2 regions of the Streptomyces sp. NPDC051636 genome follow, and region 1 is predicted to be linked to the other one. Evidence: predicted binding sites of a transcription regulator. Region 1 holds the regulator's gene; the other holds the start of a gene.
What was found. The regulator HrcA, encoded in region 1, represses chaperone genes, less so after heat shock. The targets are predictions, from matches to a motif close to TTNGCACTCNGNNNNNCNGAGTGCNAA.

Region 1 (7,480 bases):
ACTCGCCCCGACCCCCGCCCGACAACGCTGTCCGGGCCTCGGCGAGTTCGGCCGCGAGGACCTCCACCAGCCGCCCGGCCGGCAGGTCCCGCGCCATCCGGTGCCCCTGTCCGGCCCACAGCGCCATGCCCTGCGCGTCCCCGGCCTTGGCGGCGGCCTTGCGCAGCGGCGAGGTCAGGTGGTGGACCTCCGGATAGGCGGCGGGGGCGTACGGGCCGTGCTCGCGCATGAAGCGGTTGACCAGGCCGCGGGCCGGGCGGCCGGAGAACGCGCGGGTCAGCTCCGTACGGGCGAACAGCGGGTTGGTCAGCGCCTGCTTGTGCAGCGCGTTCGCGCCGGACTCGGGGGTGGCGAGGAACGCGGTGCCGAGCTGGGCCGCGCTCGCGCCCGCCGCCATGGCCGCGGCGATCTGGCTGCCGCGCATGATGCCGCCGGCGGCGACGATCGGGACGCCGACGGTCTCGCGGACCTGGGCGATCAGGGAGAGGAGGCCGATGCCGCTGCCGTCCGTCTCCGGGATGTCCCGGTGGGTGCCCTGGTGGCCGCCGGCCTCCACGCCCTGCGCGATGACCGCGTCGGCCCCGGCCCGCTCCACCGCGAGGGCCTCCTCGGCGGTGGTCGCGGTGACCAGGGTGAAGGTTCCGGCACGGCGCAGGGAGTCCAGCACGTCCCGGCTCGGCACGCCGAAGTGGAAGGAGACCACCGGCACCGGGTTGTCGAGCAGCACGGCGAGCTTGGCGTCGTAGCCGTCGTCCCGGCCGCTGTCCGGGTCGCCGAGCTCGGTCTCGTACCAGGCGGCCTCGCCGGACAGCTGGTGGGCGTAGACCTCGACCGCGCCGGACTCGGCGTACTCGGGCTGCGGCATGAACAGGTTCACGCCGAAAGGGCGGGCGGTCAGGCCCCGCAGCTGCTTGATCTCCTGGTACATGCCGTCGGCGGTCTTGTACCCGGCGGCGAGGAACCCGAGGCCGCCGGCCTCGGAGACGGCGGCGGCGAGCTGGGGGACGGAGACACCGCCCGCCATGGGAGCCTGCACGATCGGCTGAGGGAAGAGATCGGTCAGTGCGGAGGACATGACCGCATGTTGTCACGTCCTCCGAACAAGTCCGAATCCGGCCTTCCACCGGCATAGGCCAGGTGCATGGTCGGTGGTCAGGGACCGTCCCGCGTGGCCTCAACGCCCGTTGAACGCATCCTTCAACCGCGAGAAAAGACCCTGCTGCCCGGGCTGGAACTGTCCCTGCGGCCGCTCCTCGCCGCGCAGCTTGGCCAGCTCGCGCAGGAGGCGTTCCTGCTCGGGGTCGAGCTTGGTCGGGGTGGTGACCTCGACGTGGACGACGAGGTCGCCCCGGCCGCCGCCGCGCAGGTGGGTGACGCCCCGGTTGTGCAGGGGGATCGACTGGCCGGACTGGGTGCCCGGGCGGATGTCGACCTCCTCCATGCCGTCCAGCGTCTCCAGCGGCACCTTGGTGCCGAGGGCCGCCGCGGTCATCGGGAGGGTGACCGTGCAGTGCAGGTCGTCGCCGCGCCGCTGGAAGGTGGGGTGCGGCAGCTCGTGGATCTCGACGTAGAGGTCACCGGCCGGACCGCCGCCGGGGCCGACCTCGCCCTCGCCGGCGAGCTGGATGCGGGTGCCGTTGTCGACACCGGCCGGGATCTTCACGGTCAGGGTCCGCCGGGAGCGGACGCGGCCGTCGCCGGCGCACTCCGGGCAGGGGGTCGGCACGACCGTACCGAAGCCCTGGCACTGCGGGCACGGGCGCGAGGTCATGACCTGGCCCAGGAAGGACCGGGTGACCTGCGAGACCTCACCGCGGCCGCGGCACATGTCACACGTCTGGGCACTCGTGCCCGGCGCGGCGCCCTCACCGTTGCAGGTGTTGCAGACGATCGCCGTGTCAACCTGGATGTCCTTGGTCGTGCCGAAGGCCGCCTCGTCCAGCTCTACCTCGATGCGGATCATCGCGTCCTGGCCGCGCCGGGTGCGCGAGCGCGGGCCGCGCTGGGACGCCGTACCGAAGAAGGCGTCCATGATGTCGGAGAAGTTGCCGAATCCACCGGCCCCGAAGCCGCCCGCGCCGGCGCCGCCGGCCTGCGAGAGCGGGTCGCCGCCGAGGTCGTAGACCTGCTTCTTCTGCGGGTCCGACAGCACCTCGTAAGCGGCGTTGATCTCCTTGAACCGCTCCTGGGTCTTCGGATCCGGGTTGACGTCCGGGTGCAGCTCGCGCGCGAGCCGCCGGAAGGCCTTCTTGATCTCTTCCTGCGACGCGTCGCGGCGCACGCCGAGAACGGCGTAGTAGTCCGTGGCCACTTACGACTCCGCCAGGATCTGTCCGACGTACCGTGCCACTGCGCGTACCGCTCCCATCGTTCCCGGGTAGTCCATGCGGGTCGGTCCGACCACGCCGAGCTTGGCAACCGCCTCGCCGCCCGAACCGTAGCCGACCGACACCACCGACGTGGAGTTGAGCCCCTCATGGGCGTTCTCGTGACCGATCCGCACGGTCACGCCCGAATCCTTCGCCTCGCCCAGCAACTTGAGGAGCACGACCTGCTCCTCCAGCGCCTCGAGCACCGGCCGGATACTGAGGGGAAAGTCATGTCCGAAGCGGGTGAGATTGGCGGTGCCTCCGATCATCAACCGCTCCTCGTTCTCCTCGACGAGTGTCTCCAGCAGAGTGGAGAGCACGGTCGAGACCGTACCGCGATCCTCTGTGTCGAAGCCCTCCGGGAGGTCCTCGACCAGCCGCGGCACGTCCGTGAAGCGGCGGCCCGCGACCCGGCTGTTGAGCCGCGCGCGCAGGTCCGCCAGAGACGCTTCCCCGAAGGGAGCCGGGCAGTCGATCACCCGCTGCTCGACCCGGCCGGTGTCCGTGATCAGCACGAGCATCACGCGCGCGGGGGCGAGCGCGAGCAGCTCCACGTGCCGCACGGTCGAGCGGGTCAGCGAGGGGTACTGCACGACCGCGACCTGCCGGGTCAGCTGCGCGAGCAGCCGCACCGTACGGGCCACGACGTCGTCGAGGTCGACGGCGCCCTCCAGGAAGTTCTGGATCGCCCGCCGCTCGGGGGCGGTCATCGGCTTGACGCCCGCGAGCTTGTCGACGAACAGCCGGTAGCCCTTGTCGGTGGGGATGCGCCCCGCGCTGGTGTGCGGCTGGGCGATGTACCCCTCGTCCTCCAGAGCCGCCATGTCGTTGCGGACGGTGGCCGGGGAGACGCCGAGGTTGTGCCGCTCCGTGAGCGCCTTGGAGCCGACCGGCTCCTCGGTGCCCACGTAGTCCTGGACGATGGCGCGCAGCACCTGAAGCCTGCGTTCACTCAGCATCCGCGCACACCTCCAGAAAACTCGTCCCCACGGCCCTTCGGTCCTTCGCCTGGCACTCTGCGCGTGCGAGTGCCAGCATTCCCCGGCCCAGTGTACGGCTGTGGGGTACACCCCGGGCAAGGTCGGTACGTCCGCCGTGCCCCGGTGCGGTCGTCCCCGCTAGCGTCGCGGTATGACGGTGACTTGGGAAGAGCTGGGGTGGGAGCGGCTGGCCGCCGGGGTCGGGCGGTGCCGGCTGCCGGGCTGGGACTGCACGGCGGGACTGGTCCTGGGGGAGGGCACGGCGCTCGTGGTGGACGCCGGGTCGAGCCTCGCCGAGGGCGCCCGCCTGCGTGCGCGGGCGCAGGAACTGGCCGGCCGCCGTGTGACCCATCTCGCGCTCACCCACCCCCACTTCGACCACGTCTTCGGCGCGGCCGCCTTCGCGGGGGCGGAGGTCTTCGCGGCGGTGGGCATGGACGCGGTGCTCGCGTACGAGCGTGCGGAACTCCGCCTGGACGCCGTCCGCAACGGCCTGCCGGTGGCGGATGCGGACGAGGCGGTGGACGCCCTGCCCCTCCCCCGCCACCTGGTCTCCGGCGAGTGGACCCTCGACCTGGGCGGCGGCCGCCAGGCGCTGCTGGCGAACGTGGGCCCGGGTCACACCGCCCACGATCTCGCGGTCCTGGTCCCCGGCGAGCCCGAGGTGGTCTTCTGCGGCGACCTGGTCGAGGAGTCCGGCGAACCGCAGGCCGGCCCCGACGCCGTACCGTCCCACTGGCCCGCCGCCCTCGACCGGCTCCTCGACCTCGGCGGCGCGGACGCACTGTACGTGCCCGGTCACGGAGCGGTGGTCGACGCGGCCTTCGTCCGGGCGCAGCGGGACGCGCTGGCGGCGCGTTTCGGCGTGTCGCCCTGATGGCGGTGCGGCTTCTCCTATCGTCATCCGAATGCGCCAGTACTCCGCCGACCTGACCCCTCCCTGGAAGAAGCCGAAGCCCGTCCCTGAGGTCCCGGCGGAGCCCGGCCTGGTGGTGGAGGAGTCCGGCTCCGGCTTCTGCGGCGCGGTGATCCGCTGCGAGGCGGGCACGGTGACACTGGAGGACCGGTTCGGCAAGCACCGGGTGTTTCCGCTGGAGCCGCGCGGGTTCCTGCTGGAGGGCCGGGTGGTCACGCTCGTACGGCCGACCGGAAAGGCTGCTGCCCGCCCCGCCCGCACCGCCTCCGGCTCGGTCGCCGTCCCCGGCGCACGCGCGCGCGTGGCCCGCGCCGGGCGCATCTACGTCGAGGGCCGGCACGACGCGGAACTGGTCGAGAAGGTGTGGGGCGACGATCTGCGCATCGAGGGCGTGGTCGTGGAGTACCTGGAGGGCGTGGACGACCTGCCGTCGATCGTCGCGGAGTTCGGGCCGGGTCCGGACGCCCGCCTGGGGGTGCTCGTGGACCACCTGGTGCCGGGCACCAAGGAGTGGCGGATCGCGGAGTCGGTGACCAGCGAACACGCCCTCGTGGTCGGCCACCCGTACATCGACATCTGGGAGGCGGTGAAGCCGTCCTCGCTGGGGATCGAGGCGTGGCCCCGGATTCCGCGCGGTCAGGACTGGAAGACGGGGGTGTGCCGGGCGCTGGGATGGCCGGAGAACACGGGGGCGGCCTGGCAGGGGATTCTGGGGCGGGTGCGGTCGTACAAGGACCTGGAGCCGGAGTTGCTGGGGCGGGTGGAGGAGTTGATCGACTTCGTTACGGCGCATCCGTAAGAGGCGGCAGCGTGCCGAACGTGCTCGTGTCCAAGTCGATACCCACGAACGGCAGCGGCACCGGGTCGCCGAACTTCCGCGTCCGCTTCGACTGATAGTCCGCTGACCTACCGCTACCGACCGGCTCCGTGAGCACCAGACATCTGGCGTCGAAGGGATCGATGATCAGATACACGGGCACCCCGCCCGCGGCATAGATCGACCGCTTCTCCACGTAGTCCCGATGGACGCTGGTCCTGGACACGACCTCGACCAGCATGGTCACGGCTGGGGCAGGTACGAGGCGCCCCGGGCTGTCGTCGGCTCCGCTCTCCATGACGACGAGATCCGGCTGGGGCTCACTGTTCTCACCGGGAAAGGCCACGTCCTGGGTCTGCAGCCGCTCCCATCGGTGGGCGGGGATCTGGTCCTGCACGGACTGCACGATGCGGTTGTGGACCTTGTCAGGGCCGGCCATCATCACGATTTCCCCCCGGATGAGCTCAGCCTTGAAGCCCTCGGGAACCTCGAGGTTCTCGAAGGCGTCGTGCACCCGGCGATCATCCACAGCGGTCATCTCCGTGGCCCTCCGCTCTCCGCCGCCGCGCGTACGGCGGCAGCCTACGAATCAGGTTAGGGACCGAACCGACGTTCCGCACCGATTCACCCGCCGGAGTGATCAGTCCACAAGGCCCCGCACCACCGCATCCGCCAGCAGCCGCCCCCGCAGCGTCAGCACGGCCCGCCCCTCCTCGTACGGCCCTGCCTCCAACAGGCCGTCCCCCAGCGCCCGCCGCGAAGCCGTCAGCCCCTCCTCCCTCAGCAGGGACAGCGGTACCCCCTCCCGCAGCCGCAGCTCCAGCAGGATCCGCTCCACCCGGCGGTCCTCGTCCGACAGCAGCTCCCGCCCGGCACCCGGCGAGCGACCCGACGCCAGCGCCGCCGCGTACGCCCCCGGATGCTTGACGTTCCACCAGCGCACCCCGCCCACGTGCGAGTGGGCCCCCGGGCCCGCCCCCCACCAGTCGGCGCCCCGCCAGTACAGCTCGTTGTGCAGGCAGCGGCCGGACTCCGAGGTGGCCCAGTTCGACACCTCGTACCAGTCGAAGCCGCCCGCGGACAGCCGCTCCTCGGCGATCAGGTAGCGGTCGGCGTGCACGTCGTCGTCCGTCATCGGCACCTCGCCCCGCCGGATGCGCCGCGCCAGCTGCGTGCCCTCCTCGACGATCAGTGCGTACGCGGAGATGTGGTTCGGGCCCGCCCCCAGGGCCGCGTCCAGCGAGGCCCGCCAGTCGTCGTCCGACTCGCCCGGCGTGCCGTAGATCAGGTCCAGGTTCACGTGGTCGAAGCCGGCCGCCCGGGCCTCCGCCACGCACGCCTCGGGACGCCCCGGCGTATGCGTCCGGTCCAGCACGCGCAGCACGTGCTGCCGTGCGCTCTGCATCCCGAAGGACACCCGGTTGAAGCCGCCCTCCCGCAGCCGCGCGAGGTAGGCCGGGTCGACCGACTCCGGGTTCGCCTCGGTCGTGACCTCCGCGTCCGCCGCGAGGCCGAACTCGTCGCGGATGGCCCCCAGCATCCGTACGAGATCGCCGGCGGCCAGCAGCGTGGGCGTACCGCCTCCGACGAACACCGTGCGGACCTCGCGCGGGTCGTCGCCGAGCACCTTGCGGGCCAGGCGGATCTCGTCGACCAGCGTGTCCGCGTAGTTCTCCCGGGAGGCCAGCACACCGCCGGTGCCGCGCAGCTCGGTGGCGGTGTAGGTGTTGAAGTCGCAGTAGCCGCAGCGGGTCGCGCAGTACGGAACGTGCAGGTAGAACCCGAGGGGTCGGTCGGCGGCCCCGGCGAGCGCGGACGCGGGCAGCGCGCCGTCGGCGGGGACGGGCTCGCCGTCGGGGAGTGCGGAAGGCATGTCCTCCATTGTCCCGTACCGGGACGGTTACTCCGCCCGCAGCACCAGCAGCGCCAGATCGTCCTCCGGCAGCCCGCCGCCGAACTCGTGCACCAGCCGTCTGATCCGCTCCGCGGTCAGCTCGGCGCTCAGCCCCGCGCACCCCGCCAGGGCCCGCGCGAGCCCGTCGCCGTCGTCGAACTGGCGGGAGCCGGAGCGCCGCTCGGTCACCCCGTCCGTGACGCACAGCAGGGTGTCGCCGGAGCGCAGCTCGAACGTCTCGCTGGTGTACGTCTCGTCCTCGATGACCCCGACGAGCGTTTGCGGCTTCGCGACCGTACGGACCTCGCCGTCGGGTCCGAGGAGCAGCGGCAGGGGGTGTCCGGCGGAGGCGAGGGTGCAGCGGACGCCGCCGTCGAAGGGGACCAGTTCGCCGTAGAGAAGGGAGAGGAAGCGGGTCTGCGGCCCGTCGCCGGCGGCGACCGGGCGGCCGCCCGCGGCGACCAGGGCGCGGGCGGCGGCGTCGGCGGCCTCGGTGGCGTCGTC
Region 2 (7,480 bases), on a different contig from region 1:
CCCGCGGGCCAGCCGGAGCTGGGCGGTGCGGTAGATCGCCGCGGCCATCCGGCCCAGCGCCTGCCCGTCCTGGTGCCGGTGCTTGCGGACCCCGACGTCCACCTGGGCCAGGGCGTCCAGACCCACCAGGTGCAGCGCGTCGACCAGCATGCCCAGCTCCACGCCGTACCCGACGGGGAAGGGCAGCTGCTCGAGCAGCGAGCGGCGGGCCGCGTACTCGCCGCCGAGCGGCTGCACGAACCCGGCCAGTTGCGGCCAGTGCATGTTCAGCAGCGGGCGCGCCATCAGCTCGGTGACCCGGCCGCCCTGGCCCGCCGCCCCACCGAGCGGACGGTCGTACATGCCCTTGACCAGGTCCACCTCCGGGTCGGTCAGCAGCGGGCCGACGATCCCCGAGACGAAGTCCGAGGAGAAGTCCTTCAGGTCGGCGTCGATGAAGCAGACGATGTCCCCGCCGGTGACCAGCAGGGAGCGCCACAGGACCTCGCCCTTGCCGGGCACGGCCGGTATGCGCGGCAGGATGTCGTCGCGATGGACGACCCGGGCGCCGGCCGCGGCGGCCACCTCGGAGGTGCGGTCGGTGGACCCCGAGTCGACGACCACGATCTCGTCGACGAGCGGGACCTGCTGCATCAGGTCGTGACGGATGATGGCGACGATGTCGCCGACCGTCTCCTCCTCGTTGAGAGCGGGCAGCACGACACTGACCGACTGGCCCGTGCGCTGCTTGGCGGCCAGGATCTTGTGGAGCGGGCGATCGGTCACGGACCAGGAGCGGGTGCTCAGCCAGCGCTCGACTTCCTTCAGCACAGTGCGCGGCTCCTCTGCGTTCTCTCGGCGAGCTGCGGATCGGGTGGTATGTGATCCATCTCGCGGTTCGGACGGCTATCTCAACTGTCCTGGCCTTCGGTTACAGTCTTGAACAACGCTGATGACCATCGCATGTCGGGGGTCGTTGTGCGTACAACCACATACCGCTCATCCAGAGGGGCAGAGGGACACGGCCCGTTGAAGCCCCGGCAACCCTCCAGCCGGTCTCGTAGATCAGTGTTGATCATTTCAGCGAGGCTCCCGGCTAGGGAAGGTGCCAAATCCGTCTCACGGCGAGATGCGTCGTGGGGAAGATGAGGAGAAAGGGCCTCGCCTCACATGGCTGTGCAGACTGTTGCAAGCACCACCGACTCCACCGTAGACCTCGGCCCCGCAGCGGCGCTGAGCTGCCGCGAGTGCGGCCACCGGGTCCCGCTCGGCCCGGTCTTCGCCTGCGAGGAGTGTTTCGGCCCGCTCGAGATCGCCTACGACTTCTCGGCCTACGACACCGAGGAACTCCGCAAGCAGATCGAGGCGGGACCCGCGAACATCTGGCGCTACGCCCCGCTGCTGCCCGTCCCGGCCGATGTGGCGACCAAGCCCAACATCAACCCCGGCTGGACCAAGCTCGTCAAGGCCGACAACCTCGCCCGCGAGCTCGGCGTCACCGGCGGTTTGTATGTGAAGGACGACTCCGGTAACCCGACGCACTCCTTCAAGGACCGTGTCGTCGCACAGGCGCTGGAAGCGGCGCGCGCCTTCGGCTTCACCACCCTCTCCTGCTCCTCCACCGGCAACCTCGCCGGCGCCGTCGGCGCCGCCGCCGCCCGGGCCGGCTTCCGCTCGTGCGTGTTCATCCCGCACGACCTGGAGCAGGGCAAGGTCGTCATGGCCGCGGTCTACGGCGGCGAGCTGGTCGGCATCGAGGGCAACTACGACGACGTCAACCGCTTCTGCTCCGAACTGATCGGCGACCCGGCCGGCGAGGGCTGGGGCTTCGTCAACGTCAACCTGCGGCCGTACTACGCGGAGGGGTCCAAGACCCTGGCGTACGAAATCTGCGAGCAGCTCGGCTGGCGGCTGCCGGACCAGATCGTCGTCCCGATCGCCTCCGGCTCACAGCTCACGAAGATCGACAAGGGTCTGCAGGAGCTGATCAAGCTCGGGCTCGTCGAGGACAGGCCGTACAAGATCTTCGGCGCCCAGGCCGAGGGCTGCTCGCCGGTGTCGACCGCGTACAAGGCGGGACACGACGTCGTACGCCCGCAGAAGCCGAACACCATCGCCAAGTCGCTGGCGATCGGCAACCCGGCCGACGGGCCGTACGTCCTCGACATCGCGCGCCGCACCGGCGGGGCGGTGGAGGACGTGACGGACGAGCAGGTGGTGGACGCCATCAAGCTGCTGGCCCGCACGGAGGGGATCTTCGCGGAGACGGCGGGCGGCGTGACGGTGGGCGTCACGCGCAAGCTGATCGAGAACGGTGTCCTCGACCCCACCAAGACGACGGTCGTCCTCAACACGGGCGACGGCCTGAAGACCCTGGACGCGGTGGCGGGCACCGGCCTGACCGCTACGATCCGCCCGAACCTCGACTCCTTCCGAGAGGCTGGCCTCGCATGAGCGTGACCGTCCGTATCCCGACCATCCTGCGCACCTACACGGGCGGCCAGGCCGAGGTGAGCGCCGAGGGCACGACCCTCGGCGAGGTCATCGCCGACCTGGAGAAGAACCACACCGGAATCGCCGCCCGTGTCCTGGACGACCAGGGCAAGCTGCGCCGCTTCGTCAACGTGTACGTCAACGACGACGACGTGCGCTTCGAGCAGGGCCTGGAGACGGCGACCCCGGACGGCGCGGGCGTCTCCATCATTCCGGCCGTAGCCGGCGGCTGACCGAATGACCGATCATTACCATCGGTAACACCAGTTACCGAGAGTTCATCGAATTGCCCCCTCCGTGAGAGAAGCGGAGGGGGCAATTCAGTGTGATTGAGCGCGGTACAGTTGGGGAACACGCTCCCGAGCCCGGGCCGCAAGCCCTGGATTCGTGCCGCACACCCGATGAGATGTAGCCAAAGTGTGCGTGCTTTTTGCGGCTTTTGTGCCTTTTGTGGAGCCCGACTTGCCCCGAATTCCGCCGAATTTTTGGCAGATTTCCGACCGGGCCCGGCCGGAATTCTCGTCCGATTGACCTGTTGCAGACGGCAGTTGGACAGATACATTCAGCCGCGGTCGACGCGTTCCGGCGCACGCCCCCAAACCATTGGGGGGTGAGGTCTGACCCGGGTCCGCGAAGTGTGGATCTGTGCAAGGGCCAGTAATAGGGGAGTTAGGCATGGCTCAGGGCACCGTCAAGTGGTTCAACGCGGAGAAGGGGTACGGCTTCATCGCGGTCGACGGTGGTGCGGACGTCTTCGTCCACTACAGCGCGATTCAGATGGACGGCTACCGCACCCTGGAAGAGGGCCAGCGGGTCGAGTTCGAGATCTCGCAGGGCCAGAAGGGTCCGCAGGCCGACATGGTTCGCGTCACCGCCTGAACGTTCTTATTGGCGGAGGGCTCGCATCCGGCAGGGTGCGGGCCCTTCGTCCTGTCCGGACACGGTCACGCGCCCGTCCGTGCGGCGGAGCGCCCCGCCCGAACCCCGGTAGCCGCTTGCACTCGCAGGGGGCGAGTGCTAATCATTGGCGTTAGCACTCTGAAGGTGAGAGTGACAGCGAAGGACCGGGTCGGTGAGGCCCGCAGGCCAAGTGGGGCAAGGAACCACGGGGCCCGCGAGCCGTCCGTCGCGGGCGCGGGCGCGGTCCGAAGGAATCACCCCCAGTCCTGGAGGGACCACTTCACATGGCCAAGATCATCGCGTTCGACGAGGAGGCGCGGCGCGGCCTCGAGCGCGGCATGAACCAGCTCGCGGACGCCGTCAAGGTCACCCTCGGCCCCAAGGGCCGCAACGTCGTCCTCGAGAAGAAGTGGGGCGCCCCCACGATCACCAACGACGGCGTCTCCATCGCCAAGGAGATCGAGCTCGAGGACCCGTACGAGAAGATCGGCGCCGAGCTGGTCAAGGAAGTCGCCAAGAAGACGGACGACGTCGCCGGTGACGGTACGACCACCGCGACCGTCCTGGCCCAGGCCCTGGTCAAGGAGGGCCTGCGCAACGTAGCCGCCGGCGCCAACCCGATGGCCCTCAAGCGCGGCATCGAGAAGGCCGTCGAGGCCGTCTCCGCCGCCCTGCTGGAGCAGGCGAAGGACGTCGAGACCAAGGAGCAGATCGCCTCCACGGCCTCCATCTCCGCCGCCGACACCCAGATCGGCGAGCTCATCGCCGAGGCCATGGACAAGGTCGGCAAGGAAGGCGTCATCACCGTCGAGGAGTCCCAGACCTTCGGTCTGGAGCTGGAGCTCACCGAGGGTATGCGCTTCGACAAGGGCTACATCTCGGCGTACTTCGCCACCGACATGGAGCGTATGGAGGCCGTCCTCGACGACCCGTACATCCTGATCGCCAACTCCAAGATCTCCTCCGTCAAGGACCTGCTCCCGCTGCTGGAGAAGGTCATGCAGTCGGGCAAGCCGCTGCTGATCATCGCCGAGGACGTCGAGGGCGAGGCCCTGTCGACCCTGGTCGTCAACAAGATCCGCGGCACCTTCAAGTCCGTCGCCGTCAAGGCCCCGGGCTTCGGCGACCGCCGCAAGGCCATGCTCGGCGACATCGCCATCCTCACGGGCGGCGAGGTCATCTCCGAGGAGGTCGGCCTCAAGCTGGAGAACGCGACCCTGGACCTCCTGGGCCGCGCCCGCAAGGTCGTCATCACCAAGGACGAGACCACCATCGTCGACGGTGCCGGTTCCTCGGACCAGGTCAACGGCCGCGTCAACCAGATCCGCGCCGAGATCGAGAACAGCGACTCCGACTACGACCGCGAGAAGCTCCAGGAGCGCCTGGCCAAGCTCGCGGGCGGCGTGGCCGTCATCAAGGCCGGTGCCGCCACCGAGGTGGAGCTCAAGGAGCGCAAGCACCGCATCGAGGACGCCGTCCGCAACGCCAAGGCGGCCGTCGAGGAGGGCATCGTCGCCGGTGGTGGCGTGGCGCTCATCCAGGCCTCCTCGGTCTTCGAGAAGCTGGACCTGGAGGGTGACGAGGCGACCGGCGCCAACGCCGTGCGCGTCGCGCTCGAGGCCCCGCTGAAGCAGATCGCCGTCAACGCCGGCCTCGAGGGCGGTGTCGTGGTGGAGAAGGTGCGCAACCTGACCCCGGGCCACGGCCTGAACGCCGCGACCGGCGAGTACGTCGACCTGGTCAAGGAAGGCATCATCGACCCGGCGAAGGTGACCCGTTCCGCCCTGCAGAACGCCGCCTCCATCGCCGCGCTGTTCCTCACCACCGAGGCCGTCATCGCCGACAAGCCGGAGAAGGCCGCCGCGGCCGCTCCGGGCGGCATGCCGGGCGGTGACATGGACTTCTGATCGACCTCTGGTTGATCTGCGTCCTTACCGAGGGCGGCACCCCCTGTTCCGGCGGAGGGTGCCGCCCTCGGGCGTGTCCCTCCACCCATTCCAACCATTCCAAGCAAAGAGGGCTCGGGTGTCGGAGCCCGAAGCTCAGGGCCTGGTGTCCTTGAGGTTTTCGACGAACGCCGACCATGACTCCGCCCGGAACACGAGCTTCGGGCCAAGGGGGTTCTTGGAGTCGCGGACGGGGACGATGGTGGGGTGGTTGTCGGCGACTTCGAGGCAGTCGTTGCCGCCCTGGCTGTAGCTGGATTTAGTCCATGCGGCCGTGCTCAGGTCGTACTCAGGGATGTTCCTCATGGGTGTAATCCTGTGCCAACGCCTCGATGAGAGCCAGGGACTTCTCCTGCGAGAGGGCGGAGGCCACGAGGAGATCGAACACGAACCTCAGCTGGGCGACGGTGGCAGGGTCGTCCTCCAGCCGCCCGGTGCGCACCCCCTCGAAGTAGACCAGCGGTGGGGCGTCCGCGAACTCCATCAGCTTCAGGGCGCCCTGCATCGCCGTGTGCGCTCCCGCGCTGAGCGGTACCACCTGCACGATGGCCCGGTTCCGGCGGACCAGGCCTGCGATGTGGCGCAGGGCCTCCGCCATCACCGCCCGGCCACCGGTCTCCCGGCGTAACGCCGCCTCGTCGAGCACCACCCACAACAACGGCTTTGTTGGATGGTCGAGAAGGCGGGTCCGCTCCATCCGGCCTTCCACCCACTCGTCGATGGTTTCCTTCCGCGCCGTCGGGTCGTACGCGCGGTTCACGGCCCGTGCGTACGCGGGCGTCTGGAGCAACCCGGGGATCAGGAGCGGGGCGTACTGCCTGATCGCCGCAGCCTGTGTCTCCGCCTCCGCTGCCTCCTCGAAGGGCTCCTCGTACTTCGACTTGGCCGACGCCCCACAGTTCCGCTGGAAGAAGCCATCCGTCCCCAACGCCTCGTCCAGCATCCGCGCGTACTCCGGCTGCATCCGCCGCGTCCCCGCCTCCAGTTGCCCGATGAACGACCCGCTCACGAACAGCCGCTGGCCCAACTGCTCCTGGCTGAGCCCCTTCCGCTCGCGGACGTGGCGTAACTCGGCGCCCAGCAGCGCACGCGGCGACGACGACGGGTCGAGGTCCTTCGGTCCTGGCATGGACATCTCCTGGTCCTACAGGCGAGGTTGTTGGGACGCCGTACCTGGCCAGGCTAGAGCCGCGTCGGCCACTCTGTGTAGTGAACGTGAGTACTCAGCGTGGAGGGATTGGCGCAATGGAGATGACACCGACGGTGGCGGACGAACGGCCCGCCCGGTCCGCCGAGGAGGCCGTCGAGCGGCTGCGTGCCGCCCTGTACGAGGTGGGGATCATCCTGCCGTCGCTGCGGATCGACCCGGTGACCGGCGCGCACGGCGACCCGTACGCCCTGGTCGACCTCGGCCGGTGCAACCTGAGTGTGGCCTCCCGGCTGGCCGCCGCCCTGCGCGTGCGGAGCGTCGAGGCGTGAGCCGTACGCCCACGTACGCCGTGGACGGGCGGGACGGCCGGATCGGTGAGGTCATGGGCCGGATGGGCGGGTACGTGCAGCTGCGGCCGGTGGGCGGTGGCCGGGAGTGGGACTGCCCGCCCGAGGAGCTGGCGGAGGCGGCACCGGCCGACGTGCTGCGGGAGCGGGTGCGGCGGCTGAACCGGGACGCCCTCCCCCGCGCACCGGTCGAGCTGCCCTGACGTCCGGGCGTGTGCTGGATCACACGGAGTCGTGCCCAGGGGGAGGAATGCGTGACACGGGGCGGCGAGTTCCTTAAGGAGGTGCAACAATGCGTGTGCACATACCCGCCGGTCCACCCCGCAACTCACGAGGAGTTCCCCACGTGACCGTCACGCCCCCCGCCTCCCGCGCGGCCCAGATCCTCTCCCGGCCGACGACGATCAACGGCCTGACCGTCCCGAACCGCATCGCGATGGCGCCGATGACCCGTATGTTCTCCCCGGGCGGCATCCCCGGTGAGGACGTGCTGTCGTACTACGCCCGCCGTGCCGCCGCCGGTGTGGGTCTGATCGTCACCGAGGGGACGTACGTCGGCCACGAGTCGGCGGGCCAGAGCGACCGCGTCCCCCGCTTCCACGGCGAGGAGCAGCTCGCGGGGTGGCAGAAGGTGGCCGAGGCGGTGCACGACGCGGGTGGCACGA

Region 2: groL (chaperonin GroEL) is a predicted target of HrcA. The motif match lies at 3,503-3,529, and genes of this name have one in related genera.

What each region holds. Positions count from the first base shown of each region.
Region 1 covers NZ_JBITDA010000026.1:30,660-38,139, reverse strand. Annotated here, with positions in the region: gene ACIBBH_RS33470 (nitronate monooxygenase) at 1-1,075, opposite strand, end outside; gene ACIBBH_RS33475 (16S rRNA (uracil(1498)-N(3))-methyltransferase) at 1-2, opposite strand, end outside; gene dnaJ (molecular chaperone DnaJ) at 1,175-2,311, opposite strand; gene hrcA (heat-inducible transcriptional repressor HrcA) at 2,312-3,328, opposite strand; gene ACIBBH_RS33455 (MBL fold metallo-hydrolase) at 3,501-4,226, shown strand; gene ACIBBH_RS33450 (DUF3097 domain-containing protein) at 4,258-5,064, shown strand; gene ACIBBH_RS33445 (Uma2 family endonuclease) at 5,048-5,620, opposite strand; gene hemW (radical SAM family heme chaperone HemW) at 5,723-6,955, opposite strand; gene ACIBBH_RS33435 (SpoIIE family protein phosphatase) at 6,983-7,480, opposite strand, start outside.
Region 2 covers NZ_JBITDA010000014.1:43,941-51,420, reverse strand. Annotated here, with positions in the region: gene ACIBBH_RS23835 (glucosyl-3-phosphoglycerate synthase) at 1-810, opposite strand, end outside; SAM riboswitch class I at 976-1,131, shown strand; gene thrC (threonine synthase) at 1,150-2,433, shown strand; gene ACIBBH_RS23825 (MoaD/ThiS family protein) at 2,430-2,705, shown strand; gene ACIBBH_RS23820 (cold-shock protein) at 3,148-3,351, shown strand; gene groL (chaperonin GroEL) at 3,657-5,279, shown strand; gene ACIBBH_RS23810 (DUF397 domain-containing protein) at 5,415-5,624, opposite strand; gene ACIBBH_RS23805 (helix-turn-helix domain-containing protein) at 5,608-6,447, opposite strand; gene ACIBBH_RS23800 (hypothetical protein) at 6,564-6,797, shown strand; gene ACIBBH_RS23795 (hypothetical protein) at 6,794-7,018, shown strand; gene ACIBBH_RS23790 (NADH:flavin oxidoreductase) at 7,162-7,480, shown strand, end outside.